DNA from 3 places in the Acetobacterium sp. KB-1 genome. Region 2 is predicted to be linked to each of the others. Evidence: riboswitches for the same ligand, from Rfam matches in the RefSeq annotation. Region 2 holds a riboswitch; each other region holds the start of a gene.
What was found. A riboswitch is a leader RNA that binds a small molecule or an ion and turns the genes downstream of it on or off. The one in region 2 is predicted to bind cobalamin.

Region 1: it holds a riboswitch for cobalamin, as region 2 does, so the genes downstream of both, DOZ58_RS03695 (AAA family ATPase) here and thiC (phosphomethylpyrimidine synthase ThiC) in region 2, are expected to answer to the same signal.
Region 3: it holds a riboswitch for cobalamin, as region 2 does, so the genes downstream of both, DOZ58_RS13705 (bifunctional 2-polyprenyl-6-hydroxyphenol methylase/3-demethylubiquinol 3-O-methyltransferase UbiG) here and thiC (phosphomethylpyrimidine synthase ThiC) in region 2, are expected to answer to the same signal.

The regions. Positions count from the first base shown of each region.
Region 1 is NZ_CP030040.1:786,430-791,548, reverse strand. It holds gene DOZ58_RS03715 (APC family permease) at 1-215, shown strand, start outside; gene DOZ58_RS03710 (iron-containing alcohol dehydrogenase) at 245-1,390, shown strand; gene DOZ58_RS03705 (TIGR04076 family protein) at 1,403-1,651, shown strand; gene DOZ58_RS03700 (LysR family transcriptional regulator) at 1,725-2,666, opposite strand; cobalamin riboswitch at 2,769-2,949, shown strand; gene DOZ58_RS03695 (AAA family ATPase) at 3,038-3,880, shown strand; gene DOZ58_RS03690 (nitrogenase component 1) at 3,877-5,119, shown strand, end outside.
Region 2 is NZ_CP030040.1:3,849,733-3,854,851, reverse strand. It holds gene DOZ58_RS17750 (ABC transporter ATP-binding protein) at 1-510, opposite strand, end outside; gene DOZ58_RS17745 (SPFH domain-containing protein) at 633-1,574, opposite strand; gene DOZ58_RS17740 (NfeD family protein) at 1,589-2,038, opposite strand; cobalamin riboswitch at 2,174-2,357, shown strand; gene thiC (phosphomethylpyrimidine synthase ThiC) at 2,455-3,756, shown strand; gene bzaB (B12 lower ligand biosynthesis ThiC-like protein BzaB) at 3,759-5,042, shown strand.
Region 3 is NZ_CP030040.1:2,956,647-2,961,765, forward strand. It holds gene DOZ58_RS13685 (methyltransferase domain-containing protein) at 1-444, shown strand, start outside; gene DOZ58_RS13690 (DUF5320 domain-containing protein) at 673-888, shown strand; gene DOZ58_RS13695 (MBL fold metallo-hydrolase) at 937-1,758, shown strand; gene DOZ58_RS13700 (flavin reductase family protein) at 1,782-2,276, shown strand; cobalamin riboswitch at 2,435-2,613, shown strand; gene DOZ58_RS13705 (bifunctional 2-polyprenyl-6-hydroxyphenol methylase/3-demethylubiquinol 3-O-methyltransferase UbiG) at 2,765-3,589, shown strand; gene DOZ58_RS13710 (iron ABC transporter permease) at 3,592-4,683, shown strand; gene DOZ58_RS13715 (ABC transporter ATP-binding protein) at 4,680-5,119, shown strand, end outside.

The DNA.
Region 1 (5,119 bases), 930 kb from region 2:
CCCTGTTATATGTGATTCCGTTGCCTTTTGCTTCCACTGCACTGGTAACAGAAGAATGGATCATGGCTGGTGGCTGGGCCGTATTGGGCGTAATCTTCTATGGCTACTGTAAATTCAAATATGGTGATGAGTTTGGCGCTCATATTGATGTAGAGTATGTCGATGTCGATGAAAAGCCTGCCTTTGCCGCTCGCGTTGGCAGTGTAACTGAATAGTCTTGTCGGGAGTTATGAAAGGAAAAGAGATGAATAGTTTTAGTTTTAAAATACCGCAAGAAATAATCTGCGGGGTGAATAGTATTGAGAAATTACCGGAGCTTTTAAATAAGCAGGGATTAAAAAAAGCGATGGTGATTTCGGGACCGCATCTGAATAAGATGGGGGTGGTTAAGAAGATTACGGATATTTTAGAGCGGGCCGGGCTGACTTTTGACAGTTTTACCCAAACGGAGGCCAATCCTTCAGTAGAAACCGTCGATAAGGCCACCAAGGCGTTTGTTGACAGTGGGGCAGACTGTATTATTGCTTTGGGTGGCGGTTCCCCCATGGATGTAGCTAAGGCGGTGGGGATATTGGCGAAGTTCGGTGGGTCAATTGGTACCTATGAAGGGGCTGATAAGGTCCCCGGTGCGATTGTGCCGCTAATTGCCATTCCCACCACTGCTGGCACCGGTTCTGAGGTAACAGCTTTTGCGGTGATCACGGACCGTTCCCGGAATTATAAGCTGACGGTCTTTAGTTATGAACTGATTCCGGCCTATGCAGTACTGGACCCAACCTTAGTTATGACAACCCCGGAAAAAACGGCGGCAGCCTGCGGAATTGATGCTCTGGTTCATGCCATTGAGGCTTATCTATCGAAGGCCGCTTCACCTTTTTCTGATGCAATGGCTGAAAAAGCCTTGGAATTGATCGGTAATAATATCCGTTTGTTTGTGGCAGATCGAACCAATCCAGAAGCAGCAGCCAATATGCTTTATGGTAGCATGTTTGCCGGGATCGCCTTTGCCTGGGCGCGGCTGGGTAATGTCCATGCGATGGCCCATCCCCTGGGCGGTTATTTTGATGTCCCTCATGGGGTTGCCAATGCGATACTGCTGCCAACGGTGCTGGAATATAACGCCCTAGCCGATACCGGACGTTATCAAAAAATTTATGACGCGATTAAATGCGGTGAAGGATGGGAGGATTTTACGTCTCAGACTTTGGTCGATGAGATCCGTAGCTTAACTTGTGCACTGGGGATTCCCAAAACCCTAAGTGAGGTGGGCGTCACGGTCGATAAGATCCCTGCGATGGCTGTAGATGCCATGAAAAGTGGTAATATTCTGGTTAATCCCAGAAGTACAACCCTGGAACAGATTGAAGCGCTGTATCGACTGGCGTTATAGAGGAAGGACAACATGGAAGTAATTGAACAGAAAATAAAACTGGTAGTTGAGGAATCGGGTTGCCCGATATATTCGGCGGGGGATGAAGTCATTTTTGACGGACCCCAGCTGGATAAGGACAAGAGTGGAAATTTCTGCATGATGGCACTCAGTGCAGTGTTTCCCTTTGTCTATGCGGCTCGCAAAGGTGTGATTACCGATGCCCCGCTCCAATGCCCGGACTGTGGAGAAAAAGTGGTGTTTAGAATTAGAAAAGCCTGAAGAACTCAAAGTGTATAAAAAAAGATCAAAGGGATCAAGTATCTGTCCTTTTGATCTTTTTAGTTATTTTGCATCAGTAAGAATTGCATTCTAGTCCATTGATTTTCGCTTTTAAAGTCGTAATATAGCGTATTCCAATATCACTTAAGGTATGTTCCCTGCGCATAATATAACCCGCGTGTAAAATTTGATCACTTTCGCAAAACTCGATCGTCTGAATCTCATTTAGTTTTGAGTGCATCTTATCGCCATCGCTGTTAGTCAGATCTGGACCGATGCTAAAACAATCAGTGCCACGAACCAGGGCGATTTTTGTGCAACGGTCAATGACATGAATGTTTTTATCCAGGATTTCATTAAATAAAATTTCTTCAGAAAAATGAAGCAGATTGTCATCACCCTGATCATAGGTGACAAAAGGGTATGGTTTTAAGTCATCAAGGGTTAGCAATTCTTTCTTAGCGAGGGGATGTAGTTTTCTTATAAAAACATAGGATTTGATTTTTCCCAGAATATGAAAGGAGAGATTGCTGGTATCTAAAAGTTTTTGCATCGTATTCAGGTAATGATCATTAATGCACATAACCCCGATTTCGCTGCGACGGGTGGCCACGTCGTGGATGACCTCATGGGTTGGACATTCCCGAATGGCAATATCATAGCGATCCAAGCCGATTTCATCAACGATTTTGATAAAAGACATGGTCGAAAAGGGCAGTCGCTGGGTGGAGACAGAAAAGCGCATCGGGATCGATTTCTGATGCTGATAACGTCGTTCCAGATAGTCGGCTTGCTCAACGATATCTCTGGCATGGTTTAGATAATCTTGTCCTTCATAAGTTAATTCAATCCCACGGCTGTTTCGCTTGAACAGGAGAATTCCGAGACTCTGTTCGACTTCTTTGATTGCAGTGGATAAAGTGGATTGGGAAATATAGAGGGCCTTAGCCGCCGCCGAAATTGATTGATGCCTTGAAATTTCGATCATATATTTCATATTTTGTAGTGAAATCATTGGTTTCCTCCTTGTTTGTTTAGCCCTATACTATCAAAAATATTGATAGCTGGCAATTGGAAATTAGAAGAACCGCTGAATTGTTTGCTCCTCTTTCTTGTGATATAATACGACTTAATTGAATAACAAAGTGTAGTATGAAAATCGGTTAAAGTCCGATGCGGTACCGCCACTGTAAAAGTGAGCCGCTGTAAATTGATCAACACTGGAAAGAAATTTCTGGGAAGTTGTTACAGCAGGCGATGATCTTAAGCCAGGATGCTTCTATATTTTGTGATAACCAAGCCTAACGGATTATTGGGTGAGGGATTTATTTTTATAATAAACTCTTCTGTCTAATAATTCAGAAGAGTTTTTTTATTGGAGGAAAAATGAAGATAAAACTAAAACGGATCGCATTTTATGGCAAGGGAGGGATTGGTAAATCGACGATTGCCGCCAATGTATCGGCAGCGCTTTCAAAAGCTGGGAAAAAGGTTCTCCATATCGGCTGTGACCCGAAATCGGATTCGACCCGGATTCTGATGAAGCGACGGATTCCCACCGTCTTGAAAACACTCAAGGAAAAAGGAGATCAGCTGAATAAAGCAGATATTTTATATAAAGGAGTTTATGGCGTTACTTGCGTTGAAGCTGGCGGCCCGGAACCGGGGGTCGGTTGTGCCGGGATGGGCATTTCGGCGGTGATCGAGACCCTGGAAAAGCTGGAAGTCTTTGCGATGGACTGGGATCTGATTGTCTATGATGTGCTGGGTGATGTGGTCTGTGGTGGTTTTTCCATCCCCATGCGCAAGCAATGTGTTGATGCGGTTTATATTGTGACCTCATCAGAATTTATGTCGTTGTACGCTGCCAATAATATTTTAAAGGGTATCGCGCACTACGAAACCCCGAAGAAAAAACTATTTGGCGGCTTTATTCATAATCGCTACTCGTCCCAAACCGATAAAGATGTGGTTGATCATTTTATCAAAATGACCGAAAGCCGTCTGATAGCCTCTATTGAACAAAACCAGGCGATCAAGCTGGCCGAGTATCAAAGAAATACCATGATTGAGGCCGATCCCCAGGCCCCCCTTTCACAGGTAATTAAGACCTTGGGGAAGGATCTGTTTTGCGAAGTTCCTGCCAGTGACTCTCGTCCCCTTGATGACGACGCAATGGAAGCCCTCTTTGATTTTGTTTCCGCAAAGAACCAGGAAATCAGCAGATGAGTAGCATCACCATTGAAACGTCGATCTATAATTTAGGTGATATGGAAATGGCGAAACGAATTTTTGCGATACCGGAAACCTTAGTCGTGGCCGTCGGACCGCCAACTTGTATCCGTATTTTATATTTTAGGGCTTTGGAATGTGGGCAGTTGTCCAAGCTCAAACTCGTTCCCATTCGTGCATTGGATTATACCTTTGGGGATTATCTGGAAAAAATCAAAGGCGTTGTTGAAGCGGCGTTACGAAAAGCCTGCTATCAGGGTATTATTCTTTATGTTTCATGTCCCGATTTGCTCAGCCAAACCGATTTTGATACGATGATCGAGGGACTTGATAATCCCCATCAGATACCTGTCGAGATTTTCAAGCGTGGTCCCATGGAGAAACGAAAAACCAGTCCATCCCAACGTTTGGATAAGATTGCAACAAAAATTGCGGACTTTGTCAAGACCCGGCCACTGGTTTTATCAAAAAATGCAGCGGTTTGTGAATTACCGCCGCTGGCCGCAGATTATACGGGGGTACTTTCTTTATTCCCCGATGATGAGGCCGTTTGTCAGTTTTTAATGACGGGCTCCGGCTGTGCAAACTGTCCTAGTTCCATTGATAAACTGAATCACAATCCGTTTATTTTTTCCCGATTTAATGACTTGCAGGCGGTTAATGGCTGCACAAATGAGATCGGTGAAGCCATTACAAAGCGCTTTCAAATGAATCATCAAACCAAAGATATAAAATTATTTCTATCCATTGGCACACCGGTTACCTTTATGACCGGGATGAATGATCATTTTTTACAGACCTGTGATCTATTTGAAATGACCTGTGCAATAGATACCAACGGTTTTCAGACGGCCGAAGAAGGGGTAGCAAAGGCCTTGTTAAAAATCGCCAAAGCAACGTTAAAAAAAGTTGAAAACCGAAAAAAACGGCTCAATATTATTGGCTATAATCCATTTTTGTTTGGGAAAAGGCAACACTTTGATGAAATTGAAACCTGCCTGACGTCGCTGGGTTATGCGGTGAACTTTCTCGGCTATGAGAGTCTGGGTTCCTTTAAAACGGCAGCAGAAGCTGAGCTGAATCTTGTTTTTTCCAGACACGGTCTGTGTTTGGCAAAATGGATGGCGGAGATGTTTGAAATACCCTATCATTTTGCAATGCCGATCGGCATTGACGGCTTTAATCAGTGGCTGAGAGCCGTCGGTACGTTATTAAAAACAGTGATCCCGGAATCGT
Region 2 (5,119 bases):
GGCAAAAATAATCACTGTCAACCAGATATTAACTGAGCCAAGAATGGCAAATGAAACGCCAATTTTTAAACCGGCAATAAAAAACTCCTCGGGACAATGATGGGCAAATTCCGTCACATCAAAAAGATCAGTGGTGATCCGCGACATCAACTGACCGATTTTGGTGTCGCTATAAAAAGAAAACGACAACTTCTGGAGATGTGAAAAGAGATCCCGGCGCATATCCGTTTCGATTCGGGCGCCCATGACATGGCCCACATCGGCCATAAAGTAGTTAGCCACTCCATCGATAAGCCGCAGTACCAAATATACCAGCCCCAGTTTTAAGATTGTTTCCACCGTCAGACTGGCCAGATCATTGATGGCGGTATTGGTGATAAACCGTACGATCAGGGGCAAAACCAGATCGCATACCGTTGTCAAGGTAGCGCAAAACAGATCCAACAACAGAATCCATTTGTATTTTTGATAATAAGGTATGAAACGTTTGATAAGTTGTGTGTTACTGATTCGCAAAATATTCCTTCTTTCTTAATTGCTACACTTAAAAACTTTGGGCAATTGAAAAACGATTCACGTTTCCCAATTGCCCATTCATGGTCTTTTACTGAAATTTCTTTTATTAACTGATCTTACTGACTGACCTTGCTCTGATCTGTCATGATTTCACTAAGGGATGTTGCCAGACCCGCCAAGCCCTGAATTTCAGAGGGAATAATAATCTTAGTGGCTTTGCCATCAGCTACCTTTTCAAAGGTAGATAAACTCTTAAGGGCAATAACTGACTGAATCGGATTGGCATCATTTAACATCTTGACCCCATTGGCAACCGCTTCCTGAACCTTGACAATGGCTTCTGCTTCACCTTCTGCCCGTCTGATCTGAGCTTCCCGATCCGCTTCGGCACTAAGAATAGCAGCCGCTTTTAAGCCTTCCGCTTGTAAAATTGCCGCTGATTTTTCGCCTTCAGCGACCAGAATGGCACTGGCTTTTTCGCCTTCTGCCTGGAGGATTTTTTCCCGACGTTCCCGCTCTGCCTTCATCTGCCGTTCCATCGCATTCTGGATCGCTTCTGGTGGCATGATGTTTTTAAGTTCTACCCGGTTGATTTTAATCCCCCAGGGATCGGTGGCTTCATCGAGAATTACCCGCATTTTGGTATTAATCACGTCCCGGGATGTCAGTGTTGCATCGAGCTCCATATCACCAATGATGTTACGCAAAGTGGTGGCGGTTAGATTTTCAATGGCTTTCATGGGATTGTCCACCCCATACATATAGAATTTAGGATCGGTAACCTGTAAATAAATTACCGTGTCAATCTGCATCGTAACATTATCCTTGGTAATAACCGGTTGGGGCGGGAAATCCGCGACCCGTTCTTTTAAACTGATTCTTTTTGAAATCCGGTCAAAAATCGGAATTGCGATATGAAAACCGGTCTCCCAGGTGGCATGATAAGCGCCCAATCGTTCCACCACATAGGCATTAGCCTGGGGAACGATCTTCGCATTCACAATAATTACAACAACAAAAATGATAAATAAAACGCCTAAAATAATTAATCCAATCATCTTCTTACCTCCTTTTATTTTATTTCTTCTTCTACCAATTTAACCATGGCTTTAACCCCTTCGATTCCTACCACAGTCACTTTTGCACCAACAGGAATGACTGTATCGTCGTCGACATTTCTGGCAGTCCAAGACTTACCATCAACCTTGATGGCGCCCTGTCCCTTAAGATTATTGATTTCTTCCTCAACAATCCCCTGTTCTTTGAGAATGCGATCAGCATTGGTTGTTATCGTTTTGGGATCCATGTGTTTTTTCAAAAAAGGTTTTGTTCCCAATAATAATCCAACAGAAACCAGAAAGAACAGCGTCATCTGTACCCAAAATGGTGCGCCTAAATAAGCGACGGCCATTGCCACCAGAGAACCAACACAAAACCAGATGGAAACCAGTGCGCCAGCAGTAACCAATTCAACCACCAGAAAAACGACAAATAAAACCAACCAGACAAGAATGATATTCATCTGCTCACCTCCCTCATTCACTTAATTTTATTATAACATAGTTTGTTGTTTTTTTTCTCATGAGTTACACAATCGATTTTTTTTATTTTTTTCTTGCACTTTCATTTTTTAGTGTGTATAATCAAAAGCAAGTAAATAGAAAAGCGAACATATGGTGCCTTAAACATTAAGGAGAATAGGGAATCAGGTGAGAGTCCTGAACGAACCCATCACTGTAAGGGCGGAGCAAACCACAAAAACCACTGTTTTTTTAATGGGAAGGTGTGGCAAAGCGTTAAAACCCCAAGTCAGGAGACCTGCCTATGAATCGATCCTGAATGAACGAAGGTAAAGTTCATGGCTGTTATTTAGAATAAATAACAGCTGTGGACTTTTTTATTTGCCAAAATTTGTTGAGAATCATTCAGGAGGAAACGATGACAATTCTTAAAAAAGCACAAGCCGGTGAGATCACCGCAGAAATGATTTATGTGGCGCAAAAAGAAGGGCTCGATCCCGAAAACATTCGCCAGGGGGTAGCCGTCGGTGAAATCGTCATTCTAAAGAGTTCCCGGCCAAATATCAACCCGGTGGCGGTGGGCAAGGGTCTGTTTACCAAGGTTTCCGCCAGCGTTGGGATGTATGAAATAGATGACACCATCGATGGTGAAATGGCTAAAATCAAACAGGCCGTAAAAGCCGAAGCGGATACGCTGATGGATTTAAGTGTTCGGGGTCCGATTGATGAAATGCGTGAAAAAGTCTTATCCACGGTGGACCGGCCGGTCGGTACCCTACCCCTTTATCAGACCCTGGCTATGGCTCAGGAAAAATATGGCAGTGCTTTAGATATGACCGCGGATGACATGTTCGCGATGATGGAAAAGCATGCCTCCGAAGGCGTCAGCTTTTTAGCCCTGCACTGCGGCACCACCATGGACGTGATCAACCGCGCCAAAGAAGAAGGCCGGATTGATCCACTGGTTAGTTATGGGGGTTCCCATCTGATTGGCTGGATGGTTCACAACCACTGTGAAAATCCCTTTTTTACCCAATATGACCGGGTCCTGGAAATCTGTAAAAAGTATGATGTCGTGCTGAGCTTTGCCGACGGCATGCGCCCCGGCTGTATTGCCGATTCCCTGGACGGCGCCCAGGTTCATGAATTGGTGATCCTCGGCGGTCTGGTTAAAAAGGCCCGGGCGGCCGGGGTTCAAGTGATGGTCAAAGGACCGGGCCATGTGCCCCTGGATCAGATCCAGACCACTGTAAAGTTACAAAAACAACTATGCGGCGGCGCTCCCTACTTTGTCTTCGGCTGTCTGCCCACCGATTCCGGGGCTGGTATGGATCATGTCACTGGCGCCATCGGCGGCGCAATCGCCGCCTATTACGGTGCCGACTTCCTCTGTTACGTCACCCCGGCCGAACATATCGGCATGCCAAATGCCGATGATGTCTATATGGGCGTGATGGCCAGCCGCATCGCCGCCCATGCTGGTGATGTTGGCAAAGGCCATCCGGCAGCGATTGCCTGGGATCTGGAAATGTCCCATGCCCGCCGGGAACTTAATTGGGGCCGGCAGATGGAACTGGCCATCGATACTGAAACCGCCACGAAGGTCTGGAAGGATCGCAGCACCGACTTCGAATCCGAATGCAGCATGTGCGGCGACTTCTGTGCCATGAAAATTGTCGGCAAGTATTTACGAGACGAAAACCAGGAAGCGAGGAACTAATCATGACCCAAATATTAAAAGCTCGACAGGGTAAAATTACCGAAGAAATGGAAATGGTGGCACTCAGCGAAGGCTTCACGCCTGAATTTATCAGAGCCGGAGTAGCTGCCGGCCGGATTGTCATTCCTAAAAATAAATTGCGCAATCGTTCTAAAATCTGCGGCATCGGTGGTGGTCTGGACGTCAAAGTCAACGGTCTGATGGGCACCTCTGGTGATCGGGATGATATGGACATGGAAGTCAAAAAACTAAAAATCATCGAAGCCGCCGGTGCCCACGGTTTTATGGATTTAAGTATGGGTGCCGATATTGATACCATGCGAACCTTAAGTCTAAATAATTCCAACATTGCCGCTGGCTGTGTGCCCGTTTATCAGGCTGCCAAAGAAGCGGCTGATAAACGGGGCCTGATGGTCAATATGACCTCTGATGATCTGTTTGAAGTGGTTGAAAAACAATGTCAGGCCGGTATGGATTTTATGGCCGTGCACTCGGCCCTGAATATGGATCTTCTCAAAATATTAAAAAGAACCGGTCGCGTTGCCGATATCTGTAGCCGTGGTGGATCCTTGCTAACTGGCTGGATGTTCCATAACGATAAAGAAAATCCTCTTTATGCCGAATTTGACCGACTGCTGGAGATTCTCAAAGCGACCGATACGGTACTTAGCATCGGCGACGCCATTCGACCCGGTGCCAATGCTGATTCTCTGGATCAGGCCCACCTGCGCGGCTTAATGGTCGCTGGTGAGCTGACCAAACGGGCCCTGGCGGCCGGGGTTCAGGTGATGGTGGAAGGTCCCGGCCATGTGCCACTAAACCATATTCCCTCAGCGATGCTACTGCAAAAACGACTCTGTTACGATGTACCCTACTATATTTTAGGCTTCCTGGCCACCGATATTGCTCCCGGATATGACAATATTACGGGTTCGATCGGCGGTGCCTTTGCCGGCATGCACGGGGCTGATTTCCTTTGTTACCTGACCCCAGCCGAACACCTGGGTCTGCCCAATGAGGAAGATGTCCGCATCGGTGTCGAAACGACCCGGATCGCCGCCAATGCGGCCAATGTCTTAAAGCGCGGCGGCGCGGCCTGGAACCGCGATCTGGCGATGTCCCGGGCCCGGGTTTCCCGCAATCAGGAAGAACAGATCAAAAACGCCATCAATCAAGCCAATCTGATCGCTGCCTTTGCGGCTCAAAAGCCTTCCCATGGTTGTGCTGTCTGTGCCGACAGTAAATGTCCGGCGGATGTCGCGGCGGAGTTTTTTGGGATATCCTAAACGAGTAAACCCTTTGTGACGGGTAGCTTACCCGCCCCACGAAAAAACAAGCGTTTATTATCCAAAAGCGTCACCCA
Region 3 (5,119 bases), 890 kb from region 2:
CAGGAGAATTTTGACATGGTATTTATTTCCATGTGCCCTGGGGTTCATAATGCCGAGCTGTTTAAAAAAGCGATGAGCTGTGCAAAAAAGTATGTTTATTATAGCGGTTGGGCGGGACGACGGGACAGCGAAGCCTTCAGTGAACTCTGGAAAGAACTTTATGGCGAAGAAATACCAATATGGCGCAGCGATATTATTTATAATCTGAACTGGCTTTATGCCCAGGGGTACAGTCTGGCTTTTGAAGTGCAACAGGATGTGCATCCGGAAGAATCCTCGGTTGAGGATGCTGTGGAAGAGCTGATGTCGCGATTGAGCTTTTTGGGTAAGGATACCACCGGATTGATAGAAAAGGTAGCGGCTTTTGTTAGTGAACGGGCTGAAGCGGGGGTTTTTAAGACAAATGCAGTCTCCCGTCGGGGGAAAATTTTAGTGAAGCTTTAGTGCCACAGGGGTTACTGATCATTGGGAAACGTAAAAATGTGGACCGAAAAAATGAAATAAACTAGAATAAACACAGCGCCGGGAATTTTTATTTCAGATGCTGTGTTTATTTGATTAACCGATCAACATTAAAATGATTCAAAATAATTATTGACATATGTTACTTATAAGATTTATAATAAATATTATAAGTAACATATACCAATAAGATATAAAGGAGTCCTTAAAATGCCAGGTAGAGATCGGACCGGACCGGATGGTCAGGGATCAAAAAGTGGAAAAGGATTGGGACGTTGCTCGGGAATTAACGCCAAACGCCGTGGAAAAGGTTGTGGCTGCGGTTGTCGCAGAAGTTCGAAAAGCAAATCGACGCATGAACCTGAGAATCTTGATGAACCAGGTCAAGCAACTGATCAGCAACGTAAAGAAATCGAAGGAAATTAATACGGAAGGGATGTTTCCAATTGAGCAAGAATGGAAACCGGTGAAGGCATGAAAATTGTAACATTAGCTGAAAACACATCGGTGTCTGAAGAATTCAAAAATGAACATGGATTGAGTTTATACATTGAAACCGAAACCCATAAATTGCTATTTGATGTGGGTGCCAGCGGTCTGTTTGCAGAAAATGCCAAAAAACTGGGGGTTGACCTTTGCGAAGTGGATACCCTGGTCATTAGTCATGGTCATTATGATCATGGTGGTGGTTTAGAAACATTTCTTAAGATCAATGATAAGGCCGCAATCTATATCAATGGTCAAGCCTTTGAAAATCATTATTCTAAAAGAGCAGACGGGGAGGCCTATATCGGTCTGGATCAGGAACTGTTTTCTAATCCGCGCTTTATCTTTTTGGCAGCGGATTTCGTCATCGATGATGCTTTGTGCATTTTTTCAAATGTTCAGGGAGAACGCTGTTGCTCTACGGCCAACGCTGACCTGCTGATGGAAAAAGATGGGCTACGGATGGCAGATGATTTTTGTCATGAACAGAACCTGATCATCCGGGAAAGAAATCAGGTCGTGCTGGTGGCAGGTTGTGCTCATAAGGGAGTCGTTAATATTCTTGATCATATGGCATCAAACTATGATATGCAGCCGACTGTTGTCATTGGGGGATTTCATCTTTATAATCGCACCCGAAAAAAACCGGAGGCAAAAGAATTGATTGAGGAAATTGGTAACGAACTCAAAAAAACTGCGATAATTTATTACACCTGCCATTGTACTGGGAAAGAGCCTTATCAAATCCTAAAAATGATGCTGGGAGAACAGGTTAATTATCTGGCAACCGGTAGCCGGGTTATTATTTAAAAATAAAAAAGAACAAGGAGAAAATGATGAACAAAGTAAAAGGAAATATGAAGTCGTGTTTAAATCCAGTGGCTAAGGTGTTGGTATCTTGTCGGGGATTAAATGGCGAAAACAATGCCCTGGCGGTGGGCTATTGCGGAAACTGCAGTTATGATCCGCCGATGGTCATGGTCGGGATTGTACCCTCACGGTATTCGTATCATCTGATTAAAGAGTCCGGCTGTTTTGTGGTGAATCTGGTTGATCAAGCCTATGAAGAAACCTTTAAATATTTGGGTAGCCACAGCAAACGCGATGAAGATAAGCTGGCGGTGATGAAGGTCAATTTAGAAGAAGCTAAATTTGTCAATGCTCCGATTCTTGCCGATTGCCCAGTTAATATTGAATGTAGCATTGTAGACTCAATTGTCACCGGTTCTCACGAAATGTTTGTCGGAAAAATTGAGTATGTCCACGCCGATTCAAAAATGGTCAGTGACGATGGCTGTATTGATTTTTCACAGATAAAATTCTTATAAACAGATCAGAATATAGAGTTTTGTGGTTGACATAAAAAAATTATAATGGTATTATGTCAAAAACGTGTTAGTGGTTTGTAACATAAAAACACAGACAACTTATTGAAAACGTTAGCCTAAAAAATTTTGGGCGTTGATTTTATCAAATGAGTTTAATTTAATAACTTATCATTCAAGGTGCCGATCATGAAGATCGGAGAATAGGGAAGCTTAGAAAGCACGGACCCACCACTGTGAACAGGGACGAATTCTTAAAAAACCACTGGGCTAAAGCCTGGGAAGGTGAGAATAGGATGAACTGTTAGTCAGGAGACCTGCCTTGATTTAAAAAATATGCCAGGGGATGATTGGCCGCATGATTTAGAATACCTTGAGATGGGAAGGGTTTCTTTTATTAATAAAAGAAGCTCTTTTTTTGTTTGCCCAGGGTAAGCGATTAAAGAAATTAAAAGCGTTTAAAATAATGAAAAAAGAAAAGAGGAGAAGCGATGACTTTTGAGGAAAAATGGGTTGACAACAAGAAAAAGACGGATCTAAATGAAACCCAGCAGTTTTGGGATGATCGGGCTTCGGAGTTTAATGAGATGGGAAAGAGGGAAATGGCTGATGATCCGGTGCTGTCGCTTTTAAAAAGCAAGGATGCTATTTTCCCGGGAGCGAGAGTACTGGATATCGGATGTGGTGCTGGGCGCTATTCCAAAGAATTCTTAAAAATGGGCTGTGAAGTAGTGGGGATTGATATTTCCCCTAATATGATTGATTTTACAAAGGAAAATGCTGCCAGTGTAAAGGCTGATTTTTTTACGTTTAAGGTTATGCCCTGGGAAAAGGCGGATCTGGCCGCAGAAGGATGGGAAGGCTATTTTGATCTCGTTTTTGCTTCTATGAGCCCAGCTATTAGCGGCCCCGAGGAATTAAAAAAAATGAATCAGGCCTCCAAAGGCTATTGTTTTATGAGCGGACACCTGATCAAAGAAGATAAAATTGGAAATGAACTACGAGTGGCACTGAATAAAGAAAACCGCACCGCTGACTACCGGAATACCTTATATTACGCCTTTAATATATTATGGGATATGGGCTTTTTTCCGGAGTTTCGACATAGTGAGAATCAACAGACAAAGATTTGGGAGCTGGAAAAAGCAACCAATTATTATGCCCATATGTTAAGGGCTACCGATGAAGAGACAAAACAGACGATTCGGGATTATCTTAAGAATAAAAGCAAAGACGGACAGATTGAAGATATAAACTATTCCAAAAACGGTCAATTGCTGTGGTCTGTTCTGTCTGCTCAAATAGACGGGAGATAAAGATGCTAAAAAAACCAAGTGCCGTGATTGAGGTGGAGGGCGACAGCCTGGAATTATACCAGAAATTCACGGGCAAAAAAACCGTGTTGATTCTCATTCTTTGCGCTTTGTTGCTGGTGGTAGCCATTTTTGCCATGAATAGTGGGGCCATGGAATTGGATCCCACCGACATTGTCAAAACCCTGATGAGCATTGGTACCGAAATCTCTAGTGTAGTAGTATGGCGGATTCGTCTGCCCCGAGTTTTGGCCGCGGTTATTGCCGGTGCAGGTTTGGCAGTGGCCGGATGTGTGATGCAAAATAATTTAAGAAATCCGTTAGCATCGCCTTCTACCTTGGGGATTTCCAGTGCAGCTGCCTTTGGTGCCAATATCGCTATTATTGTATTGGGGGCTGGGACGGTGCAAAGCTCGGCAGCGCAGCCGATTATTGTCAACAATCCTTATCTGGTAACGATTTTTGCCTTTGCTTTTTCCATGGGAGCGACCATGATAATTTTGCTGCTGTCCCGAATGCGCAGTTTTTCGCCGGAGTCTATTGTTCTGGCAGGGGTGGCACTGAGCTCTCTTTTTGGAGCAGGCACCACCTTGATTCAGTATTTTGCTGAATCAGTGCAGATTGCTGCCGCTATCTTCTGGACCTTTGGGGACCTGGGTCGGGCTGGCTGGACAGAGGTTTATATTTTGGCTGCGGTGGTGGGTCTTGCGATGATCTACTTTATGATGAAGCGTTGGGATTATAATGCACTGGACAATGGTGCCGATGCCGCTAAGAGTTTGGGGGTCAATGTCGAGCAAACCCGATTTGGCGGGATGCTGGTATCATCGATGATTACCGCAGTGACGGTATCATTTCTTGGTGTGATTGGGTTTATCGGTTTGGTGGCACCACAGATGGTCAGGCGGATAATCGGCGGGGATCATCGCTTTCTGATTCCCATTTCTGCCTTAATGGGGGCGCTTTTGTTGCTGGTCTCGGATACCTTTGCCCGAACGATTATTTCCCCCATTATATTGCCAGTGGGAGCAGTGACATCATTTTTAGGGGCACCCCTGTTTTTGTATCTCTTACTTAAAGGAGGTAAACGTCGTTGAATTTACAAGTTGAAGGATTGGCTTTTGATTATCCTTGCCAAAACGTCTTAAAAGGGATCTCTTTTTCCATGAAGCGCGGGGAATGTTTGGCGATACTGGGAACAAATGGCGCCGGGAAATCGACTTTGCTTAAGTGTATTAACAAAATCTTGAAGCCCCAGGGCGGGAGTGTCTTAATTGATCAGGAAAATATTAAAGCGTTTAAGCAGAGTGAGCTGGCCCAGAGAGTGGCTTATGTTTCTCAGAGTAATCAAAGTACAACCACGACAGTTTTTGATTCGATTCTGATTGGTAGAAAACCTTATATCAAATGGGATGTGGGGAAGAATGATTTAAATATTGTCAATGAGACCATCAAGATGTTAAATTTGGAAAAATTTGCATTAAAAAATGTCGATGAGTTAAGCGGCGGCGAATATCAGAAGGTGTTAATTGG